DNA from 3 places in the Chryseobacterium sp. sg2396 genome. Region 2 is predicted to be linked to each of the others. Evidence: riboswitches for the same ligand, from Rfam matches in the RefSeq annotation. Region 2 holds a riboswitch; each other region holds the start of a gene.
What was found. Region 2 has a riboswitch for cobalamin ahead of metE (5-methyltetrahydropteroyltriglutamate--homocysteine S-methyltransferase). Riboswitches for the same ligand answer to the same signal wherever they lie in the genome.
Positions count from the first base shown of each region.

Region 1: linked by a shared signal. The riboswitch ahead of ACED20_RS17885 (TonB-dependent receptor plug domain-containing protein) and the one ahead of metE (5-methyltetrahydropteroyltriglutamate--homocysteine S-methyltransferase) in region 2 are both predicted to bind cobalamin.
Region 3: linked by a shared signal. The riboswitch ahead of ACED20_RS12695 (acyl-CoA thioesterase) and the one ahead of metE (5-methyltetrahydropteroyltriglutamate--homocysteine S-methyltransferase) in region 2 are both predicted to bind cobalamin.

Region 1 covers NZ_JBHGAQ010000019.1:82,347-85,496, forward strand. Annotated here, with positions in the region: gene ACED20_RS17880 (hypothetical protein) at 1-133, opposite strand, end outside; gene ACED20_RS17885 (TonB-dependent receptor plug domain-containing protein) at 144-1,973, opposite strand; cobalamin riboswitch at 2,005-2,181, opposite strand; gene cdd (cytidine deaminase) at 2,649-3,131, opposite strand.
Region 2 covers NZ_JBHGAQ010000014.1:69,861-73,010, reverse strand. Annotated here, with positions in the region: gene metE (5-methyltetrahydropteroyltriglutamate--homocysteine S-methyltransferase) at 1-1,506, opposite strand, end outside; cobalamin riboswitch at 1,851-2,036, opposite strand; gene ACED20_RS14965 (hypothetical protein) at 2,072-2,650, opposite strand; gene ACED20_RS14960 (hypothetical protein) at 2,668-3,150, opposite strand, start outside.
Region 3 covers NZ_JBHGAQ010000011.1:66,160-69,309, reverse strand. Annotated here, with positions in the region: gene ACED20_RS12705 (ATP-binding cassette domain-containing protein) at 1-501, shown strand, start outside; gene ACED20_RS12700 (hypothetical protein) at 804-1,604, shown strand; cobalamin riboswitch at 1,667-1,851, shown strand; gene ACED20_RS12695 (acyl-CoA thioesterase) at 1,954-2,337, shown strand; gene ACED20_RS12690 (HD family hydrolase) at 2,652-3,150, opposite strand, start outside.

The sequences.
Region 1 (3,150 bases), on a different contig from region 2:
CTTCATTGGCAATGATAATACCGTTGGCATAATCCTGCTTTTGTGTTTCCATTACAATTTCATCATCGCTACAGGCAATGTTGAACAACAGCGCTGAAGCAAATGCAAGAGATAAAATTTTTCTGATTTTCATTTATTTTTATTTAAAAATTAATATTCAAATAGACGCTGTAATTCCTTTTGGGCAGCGGATAGAAAGCAGTAGTCTGATAGATTTCATTAAAAATATTGTTCACCTTGCCACCGATTGTATAATTCTTCAGGAAGGTTCCCGAGATTCCTGCATTCATTACAAAATACGGTTCGATGGCCGTACTTCTTTTTTCTTCACTGTCGGCATAGGTAAGTCCGTTGTACATCCCCTGGACATATATTTTCAGGAAAGAATAGCGGTAATCGATATTTCCGAAAAACTTATGGAGCGGAACATACATCATCTGTTTACCCGTCTCCACATTGGTGGATTTCGTGTAAGAATATCCGAGATTCGACCTCAGGCTATGTTTCCCGAATTTTCTTTCATATTCAATTTGAGATTCCAGGCCGTAGGACTGCACTTTATATGTATTTACCGGCGAATAATTCCCCATACTGGTAGGGATCCAGGTGATCATATCGGTGATCCTGATGTAGTAAGGTGTCAGCATAAGCTTTACCCCGGCGATGGTAAACTGGTTTTTAAGGTCAAACTGATAAGCTGTTTCAGGTTTCAGGTTCATATTTCCGCCGGGCTGCCAATACAGGTCGTTAAAAGATGGGTATCTGAAATTTTTAGCGGTATTCAGGTTAAGGTTATACCATTTTGTAAGATTCCAGTTTCCCGAAAACGAGAGCAGGACCGGTGAACTATAATCCTCAACGAAATCCTTTTTGATTCCCGCTTCAAAACGTAAATCTTCTGTTGCGAAATACCGCAGCAATCCGGCTAACGAACCTACCTTCCGGCTGACCTCTTTAATGCCGCTCATATAACCTTCTCCTTTGTTTACCTGGAATTCTCCAATGATGTTGAGATTCCATTTCGGACTCAGAAAATAATTAAAATCGTTCTTCAGGATATAATTTTTACCTGTTCCGCCACTGCTTTTGGGGTTGCTGATGTTGTCGAAATACTGGAAGTTTTCTTCCGTATAGGCAGCCCTGAAAACATTATTCAGCTTAGGAGCATTCCAGTCCCAGACCAGAAGGCTTCTTACATTCTGGGTTTCATATTTGGTTTTGGTCTGGCTGTCGAAAAATACAGGAAAATGCTGGTCTCCGTTGAAAAATTCGGAAATCCATGAAACCTGGTGATGTGGAGCAATTTTATAGGCTGCTGCAAAATTGAAGTTCGTATTGGAATATTCCCCGTTTAGGTTGATATAATTTCGGGATTCCTTCACCTCATAATCATTTTCGCTCACCGAGTAATTCCCCGAAAATTTAAAGCTGAATTTCTTGTTTGAAAAAGAAGCTTTTGCAAAGTTATTATAAGTGCCAAAAGAGGCGGCTTCGGAAAAAAGGGAAGCATGAAAACCTTTATTAAAATCAAGGCTGTTGTTGAGATGTACTGTTCCCCCGATGGCTCCGCTTCCATAAATAACGCCCACACTTCCTGCTTTTACATCAAGCTGGTCGAATCCCATCGACGGAATATTATTCACATCTCCTTGTCCCAGAAACTGAGAATTGATGTTAATACCATTCCAGACAAAAGCGGTGTGGCCTGCCCCGGTTCCCCGGAAGGAAGGCGAAGAAACTGCGCCCCGTCCGTTTTCTTTGATGTAGACCGGCGATTGAAAACGTAATATCTCGGAAAGATTCGCTGAGTTTTTTTTTGCGTCTTCCGGACTGATGCTGTTCACTTTATGGAAAAGCTTCACTTTGCTCATCTGGTTATCGAAAACATACACCGTATCGATGGTTTTCTCCTGCCCGAAAAGAAAACAACCGTAAGACGAAAACAGCAGTACTAGAGATCTTTTTATATCCATTCTTTTTTTGCCTTTCCTCCGAAGACAATTATTTAAAAAATTAGATTCTGGCAGGTCTCCTGACTTTCGCTTTCTACACCTTCCCGTTTGCACAGTGGTTTGTCGTAGAAATCTTTTGCGCGATCTACAGTTGCGGGGACAGTTCGGGATTTTCGCCCGATTCCCTTTTCATTCCAAATGATTGGAAACCAAAATTTTTGCAAAGATAAACTTATTCACCGGAAAAGCAAATTCCGAAACCGAATAACCCCGAACTGTGGTATGGCCACTATAAAAACTATAAGCAATTATAAATAAAAAACCTGCCATAAGTAAGCCTTCTCCAAATTCCCGTCTATTTCCTCACTCGTTCTTAAACCCTCAAACTTAAAACCTTTTAAAATATCAGGAGCTGTTTCCCGCTATCCGCTGTATCTTTTGGGTCACAACCTCTGCTCTGCTCCATCCGCAACCCAAAAGGATGCCGCTTCTATCGGGGCTAAAAACCATAAAAGAATATCTTGACGACCTTCAGCTACTATCGGAACATCAGTTTTATCAGGATAAAAAAAATAACAAGAAAAATATGCGCAAACACTCCCCTCCGAGCTGGAGGGGCGGATCAATTTTCAAAGAAAATTGAGACGGGGTGGTCTGGAAAGTATAGCTGGTTGAAGTAGAAAAATGGATAAGACCTTACAGGAAAGTAGCATCAAAATAAAACGGCAGCAGATCCTTGATCGCATGTACTTTCACCACTTCCTCATTCATGCTCGAAAAATAAAGATCGATATTTTCATGTTGTTTGGTTTCATACTCCATCAGGCTTTGCCGGCAGGCACCGCAAGGAGGGATCGGCGGATTTTTCTCATGGAATTCTTTCGGTCCGCCAACCACGAAGATCTTTTTGATTTTCACATCCGGAAAATTGGCGGCGATCCAGAACAAAGCCGTTCTTTCCGCACAAAGGCCGGACGGATAAGCCGCATTTTCCTGGTTGTTTCCCGAATAGATTTCCCCGTTTTCCAGCAGGACGGAACAACCTACCAGGAAATTGGAGTAGGGAGCATACGCATTTTCGCGCGCTTCTTTGGCTTTTCCGAATAATTTTTTTTCAATATCGTTCAGCTCGGTGCTATTCTTAAAATACTCGTAACTGATCTGAGTTTCTTTTTTCATATATTGTGGATTAAAAAAA
Region 2 (3,150 bases):
CATATCGTTTCTTTCAAATTCACCGTGAACCAAGACATCAATTCCGATTTCTTCCTGCCAGCGGATGGTCCTTTCTGTCTCCTGCTTCAGTAACGCATCATATTGTTCAGCATTGAGCTTACCTTTTTTGAATTTTGCCCTCCAGTTCCTTACTTCCTTTGTCTGTGGAAACGAGCCGATCGTAGTCGTAGGAAACAATGGAAGCTGAAGGATATCCTGCTGGGATTTTTTTCTCGCTTTAAATGGAGAAGATCTTTTGGCATCTTCATCCGTGGTTACATCAACACGGTCTTTTACATCCTGATTATGAATTAAGGTTGATATCCTGCGGTTCTCAAGGGCTTTTTTATTTTCAGCGAATTGCTGCAAAGTATTATAATCCGGATTTTCTGAAGCTAATTTCTTTAAGATTACAATTTCATGAACTTTCTGCTTCGCAAAAGCCATCCACTGCTTTATTTCAGCGGAAAGGATATCTTCGTTTTTTTCCAGATCAAGATCGGAAGGAGCGTGGAGCAGCGAACATGATGGTGCTATGAATACCCGTTCAGAACCTATTTTCCGTACCGCTTTTTCAATGAAAGATAAAGATTTCTCAAAATCATTTTTCCAGATATTCCTACCGTCAACAATTCCAAGTGAAAGGCTGAGGGTTTCGGGAATCGTATTTAAAGCTTTGTCCAGCTGTTCCGGGCATCTTACGAGATCGATGTGCAGCATGTTTACGGGAAGTGCGGCTGCCAGGGAAAGATTGTCTTTCAATCCTTCAAAATAAGTAGCAACGATGAATTTGAGATTTGGAAATTGTTTCCTGATTTCAGCATAGACAAATCCGTAAGCTTCTTTTGCTTTTCCACTTAAATCCAGTGCCAGAAACGGCTCATCAAACTGAATGTATTCCGCGCCATGGTTTTCCAGTTCCTTTAAAATCTGAAGATAAACAGGAAGAAGGTTCCGTATTAAATCCAGTTTATCAAAACCTCCTTCTTTTTCTTTTCCCAGCAAAAGATAGGTTACCGGACCGATTATTACCGGTTTTGCACGAATTCCCGTTTCTTTTGCGTTGATGAATTCCTGGATGATTTTGTCTGAAAACAGACTGAATTCCTGGTCTTTCTGAAATTCAGGAACGATGTAATGATAATTGGTATCAAACCATTTCGTCATTTCCATTGCGGTAATATCCAGGCCTTCCTGCTGGAATCCTCTGGCCATGGCAAAATAAAGATCGGTCTCCTGCTTTTGGACGGCCAGTTGCCTGTACCGCTCCGGAATCGCGCCCACGGTAAGGGTCATGTCCAGTACCTGGTCGTAATACGAAAAGTCATTGCAGGGGATAAGGTCGATGCCTGCCTCCTGCTGAAGTTTCCAATGATTGTTTTTGATGATTTTTCCGGTCTCCAAAAGATGGTTAAGATCGGTTTTGCCTGTCCAATACTGCTCGCAGGCTTTTTTGAGTTCTCTGTTGCTACCAATACGCGGATAGCCAAGAATGTGCGTTTGCATGTTCTTAAAAACTTTTAAATGAAACAATAATTTTAAAAGCTCTCCAGATGCTTCGCAATGCTTTCGGAAAGGAGTGGTTAGAAATGCAATAAGATACCGTAAAGACGTAATTTTTCCATTAAAAAAGGAAGTTGATTTAAATTTTACTATTACTGATACGTTTCATTGAAACCTCCAAATAAAAATCGGTGACTTTTGGAAACATATTTAAAAGTATGACTTTCAAAGACTGTCTAACCGTTTTCACGTATATATAAAGAGATTAATGTAAACGCTAATAGGATTTTAACTCCATACGTTCAACAGTATCATCTGTGTGACTAAAAAACTCCGAACCGCGAGAGCATTGTCAATTCGGAACAGGCAGGTCTCCTGACTTGTAACAGTTTCTGTCATCCTTCCCGTTTGCACAGTGGATATACTCGGACAAAAACCTTTGGGGTATTACTTACAGTTGCGCGACAGCTCGTGATTCTCACACGATTCCCTATTAATCTACTTTACGTAAAACCTTTTCCGTTTGATGAAGGATGTTAAAGAACTATTTTCGGAACAAATGTAGGAATTATTTTTTAACCTCTGTCAATGCTTTAGTACTAATAGATAGCGTTAACAGGGATAATGCCAATCCCAGCGACTCCGCGATATGCCGTTCCAGCATTTCGCTGTTTTCCAGCGGATAATAAAATTCTTTGGGATTGACAAATACATTGTTGTATTTCGTGCGTTCGCTCGCACCATCGACATCGATCGGTAAAAGTCCGGGTTTCTTTTTCCGTTGTACGGTAACCAGTCCTTTAGAGGTAACTTTGGACTCCACACAGCCCACCAGCGCACCTCTACCCAATAGATCAAAACAGATTACGGTATAAATTCCGTTCGGAACCAACTGGCCGGGCGGGAGAATGCAGGCATAGAGAACATGGGGTAAATTGGTAATACCACGTGAAATTTCTGCTGATAATGCCATGCCTTTAAATTTTTCGTACTTGTTTTCAAGAATTTCTTTCAGTCCGTTCAACGCCTCCCTGACGGTCATTATGCCGGGATCGTTGGTACGCAGCGGCTGGCATTTTACAACAGGATGAGCCTGCCGGAATTCGCAGATGGTGTTGAAATAATCGGAAATCGTAGAATTTTTCATTAAAATGAAAATGCAGTTTACTCTGTCCGCTGAAAAATATGCGTCAGCTTCGCATTTCTTATAAAGTCTTCTGTAGGAGTGTTTTTATCTGCCTTCTTATCGGTCAGTTCAAAATAATAGATCATCAGGTTCGGAAACTTCGGATCCTTGCAGACTACCTTGAATCTGCGTATGGTCGGGTCATTGCTTAAAAAAGCAAGCTCCGTTCCGCCGCTGAGCCTGATGTTATTCACCTCAAAAGCGTCTTTCCAGTTTTTCTGAAGCTTTGCGAATCTTTTTTGGGTTCTGTCGCTGTCTTCATTTTCAAATTTATCAACCTGATATTCGGTAAGTATCTGAGGATAAACCAGTCCTTCTTTTAAAAGAAGAGTTGTAATTTTATCGGAAGGATCATAGAAAACAATCTTATTGTCGAACAAGATCTGCTTATCGTTCAGCGTTATTTTTCCGTCGAATTTCCTGTAATTCTTCTTTTTGTAACCGTTTTTAAAATGTTCAAT
Region 3 (3,150 bases), on a different contig from region 2:
TTTATCAAATACAACGAACAGGTGCTGACGAAGCAATCGGACAGACGAAATAAGATCGCCTATCTTCCACAAAGCCCAATGTTCCCGAAGCATATTAAAATTAAAGAACTGATTCCTTTGTTCTGTAACCCGGAAAATACCAGAAAACTTTTTAGTGATGATCTCCTCCGGCCATTCCTGAACAGGACCGTAAGAAATCTTTCCGGTGGCGAAAGAAAACTGGCGGAAGTAATGACGGTCATCCATTCCGAAGCCGAATTTATCCTGCTGGACCAGCCCTACAGCGGCCTCTCTCCCATCTTCACCGAAAAAGTAATGAAAATGATAAAAGAAAGATCCAAAGAAAAAGGATTTATCATTTCAGATTTTGATGTGCAGAATTTGATAGAGATTTCAGACGACATTTACGTTCTTCACGATGGCTCTTTGAAGCGAATTAAAGACTTAAATGAATTACAGCGGCATTATTATCTGCCCGAAAGTAGTATTCAAGTAAAATAAATCTGCGGTGGGAATCAGGTAACAGGCTGGAAGAATGCGGGATACCGGAAGCTGATCTGGTCAGCATACTGGCTGACGTTCCTGGATATCGAATGATCTAGCTTTTTTATTAAAATAACAAAACGCAGACTTTTGAATAGTATTCTCATCATTAAAAATCAAAAATTTTCAAACGGCTGCATATTTTTTTAATCCTTTGCAGCATTTAATTTCAAATAAAATCTAAATCTTTTGTGACTTTTGTGGTGGAATAAAAAGTTTAAACAAGTTTAATTTATATATTTGGACTATTAAAAAATTTCATGATGATTTCCGTATCTAAAGCATTGTATATATCCGTTTTCAGTATTTTTTCCGTGGCTTTTGCCAAAGGCCAGAACAAAGTTCCTTTCGGGGTGGTAAAAGCTGAAGAAGGCTATGCTATGGTACGGGTCCATAAAGATGATTACCGGAAAATCGTCGATAAGATCCGCATGAAGACGGGTGATGTGTTTATTTACGAAAAGCCGGCTCCGGGAGAAACCGAGTGGATCTGGATCAAATATCCTGAAAGAGAAGACACCGAAAAACCTTTCGTACGGTATGACAGCATTACCAAAGAAGGCATGGTGAATAAAAACCGGGTGGTTTTCGTAGACAAGCTTCCACAATTTACCCCCTCCAAATCCAAGAACGGGAAATCTCTGATCTTTACCGATGATTCCAATCCGAAAATTCCGGGAAATCAACGGACCAAAGTTATTATCGATGTCTACCCTTCTTATGCAAAGATAAAAAAGCAGGAGAAAGATGCGGAAGGAAATATCCTTAAAGTGGATAAGGTAAAAGCATGGGGCGTAGGAAAAGAACTTCCTGAAGACCTAACCGAAATTAAATCCGTACGGGTTCAGCAGCCGGGACGGGGCTCCGTTTTCGTAAGGGATGCCATCAAGAATATGTTCCAGCCAACCATGGATTTCAATAATGTGGGCGTAACGGCCATCGACAACGACCATATTTTCCTTTATATGATCAATGGTTCCGGACAGAACCGTTATACCACGATCTGGACCATTAAGCAGGGAAAGGCCGAAAGCCAGATCATTTTCAAAAATCCTGAATAATTCATCAATAATCATTACTTTTGTCATCGGAAAGTCTTTCTATCGGCCTAATAGCTGTATTTTGAACTTTCCAGGAAACCGGTTCTGCTTAACCGCAGATTAAAAGGGAATCGTGTGAAAATCACGAACTGTCGCGCAACTGTAAGTAACTGCAGTCTTTATTAATGATCCACTGTCCGGAGCAACGGATGGGAAGGAAATAAAGATGTTACAAGTCAGGAGACCTGCCTTTTCTTTACCATAAAACTTTCGCGATTTGAAGTTTATTGACCAGACGGACAACGGAGATTCCCATCTCTGCTCTGCTGTTATGTTATCTATTTCATTTCGCTTTAATTAATAATGAAATATGACGACAGAAGAAAGAATTGAAAAGTCCGAAACCCGAATTTTCAAAGCGGTTTTTCCCAATACAACCAATCATTACGATACGCTTTTCGGAGGTACGGCCATGCAGCTGATGGACGAAGTAGCCTTTATTGCAGCCACCCGCTTTGCCAGAAAACGCGTGGTGACCGTAAGCAGTGACAAGATCGATTTCAAAAGGTCGATTCCTGCCGGGACCATTGTGGAACTGATCGGAAAGGTAGTTCATGTAGGAAAAACCAGCCTGAAAGTAAATGTGGAAATCTATACCGAGCAGATGTATTCCTACGAAAGGGAAAAGGCCATCGTAGGTGATTTTACTTTTGTCGCCATTGATGAATTCAAGAAACCGATCCAAATCCTATAAACAGGTTCCGGCGACCAAAGTTCGCCGGAACTCATACTTCTCATTGTTTTTTTAATCAGTTTCGGCGGGCTTTGCCCGCCGATTTTTATTTTATGAATCTGCAAAACCTGGATATTTCAATGTAAATTCGATAATATATAATTTATTTTCACTGATTTAAAAAAGAAAAAAAATGATCAGGATTTTAACTAATTTTATCCCTTACGCAGATCATTTGATATTTCAGACTGTTATCGATATGCCAATTGAAAAAACCTCCAGCCTCCAGCTTCCATCGTCCAACCTTTTAAACAGGCTTCTATTTCAGGTTTACTTTATTTCAGCACCTTCTCTGTTTCCAGGTTTTTAATCAGTAGCAGCTGGAACGCTTCTCCCAATTCATCAGATGCCCGGCTAATGGCATTTTCCAGCATATTCCGGATCTGTTTTTCCGTTATACCCGCTTCAGTCCAGCTCTTTCCCGAGGTATGCGAATTCAGGATAAAAGGCATAATGCGGTCGATCGCACAGGCAAAAATGGCATCCGGCGTCTGCTCTTCTTCAAATTCAAGCCAAAGGTTAAAAAATTCGGACCGCAACGGTTCATCCAGAATACCGAAAATCTTCTGGGCTGAAATTTTTTCCCGTTCAAATTTCCCGACCATCGCCGCTTCGTCAAATATAAAAGTATCCCCTGCTTCAATTTCCACCAGGTCATGAATGGACAGCATGCGGATCACCCTCAGCAAATCGATATCTGCTCGGTTTTTAGCATACGGAAAAAGAATTTGGGCCAAAATAATAATCTGCCAGGAATGTTCTGCTGTATTTTCC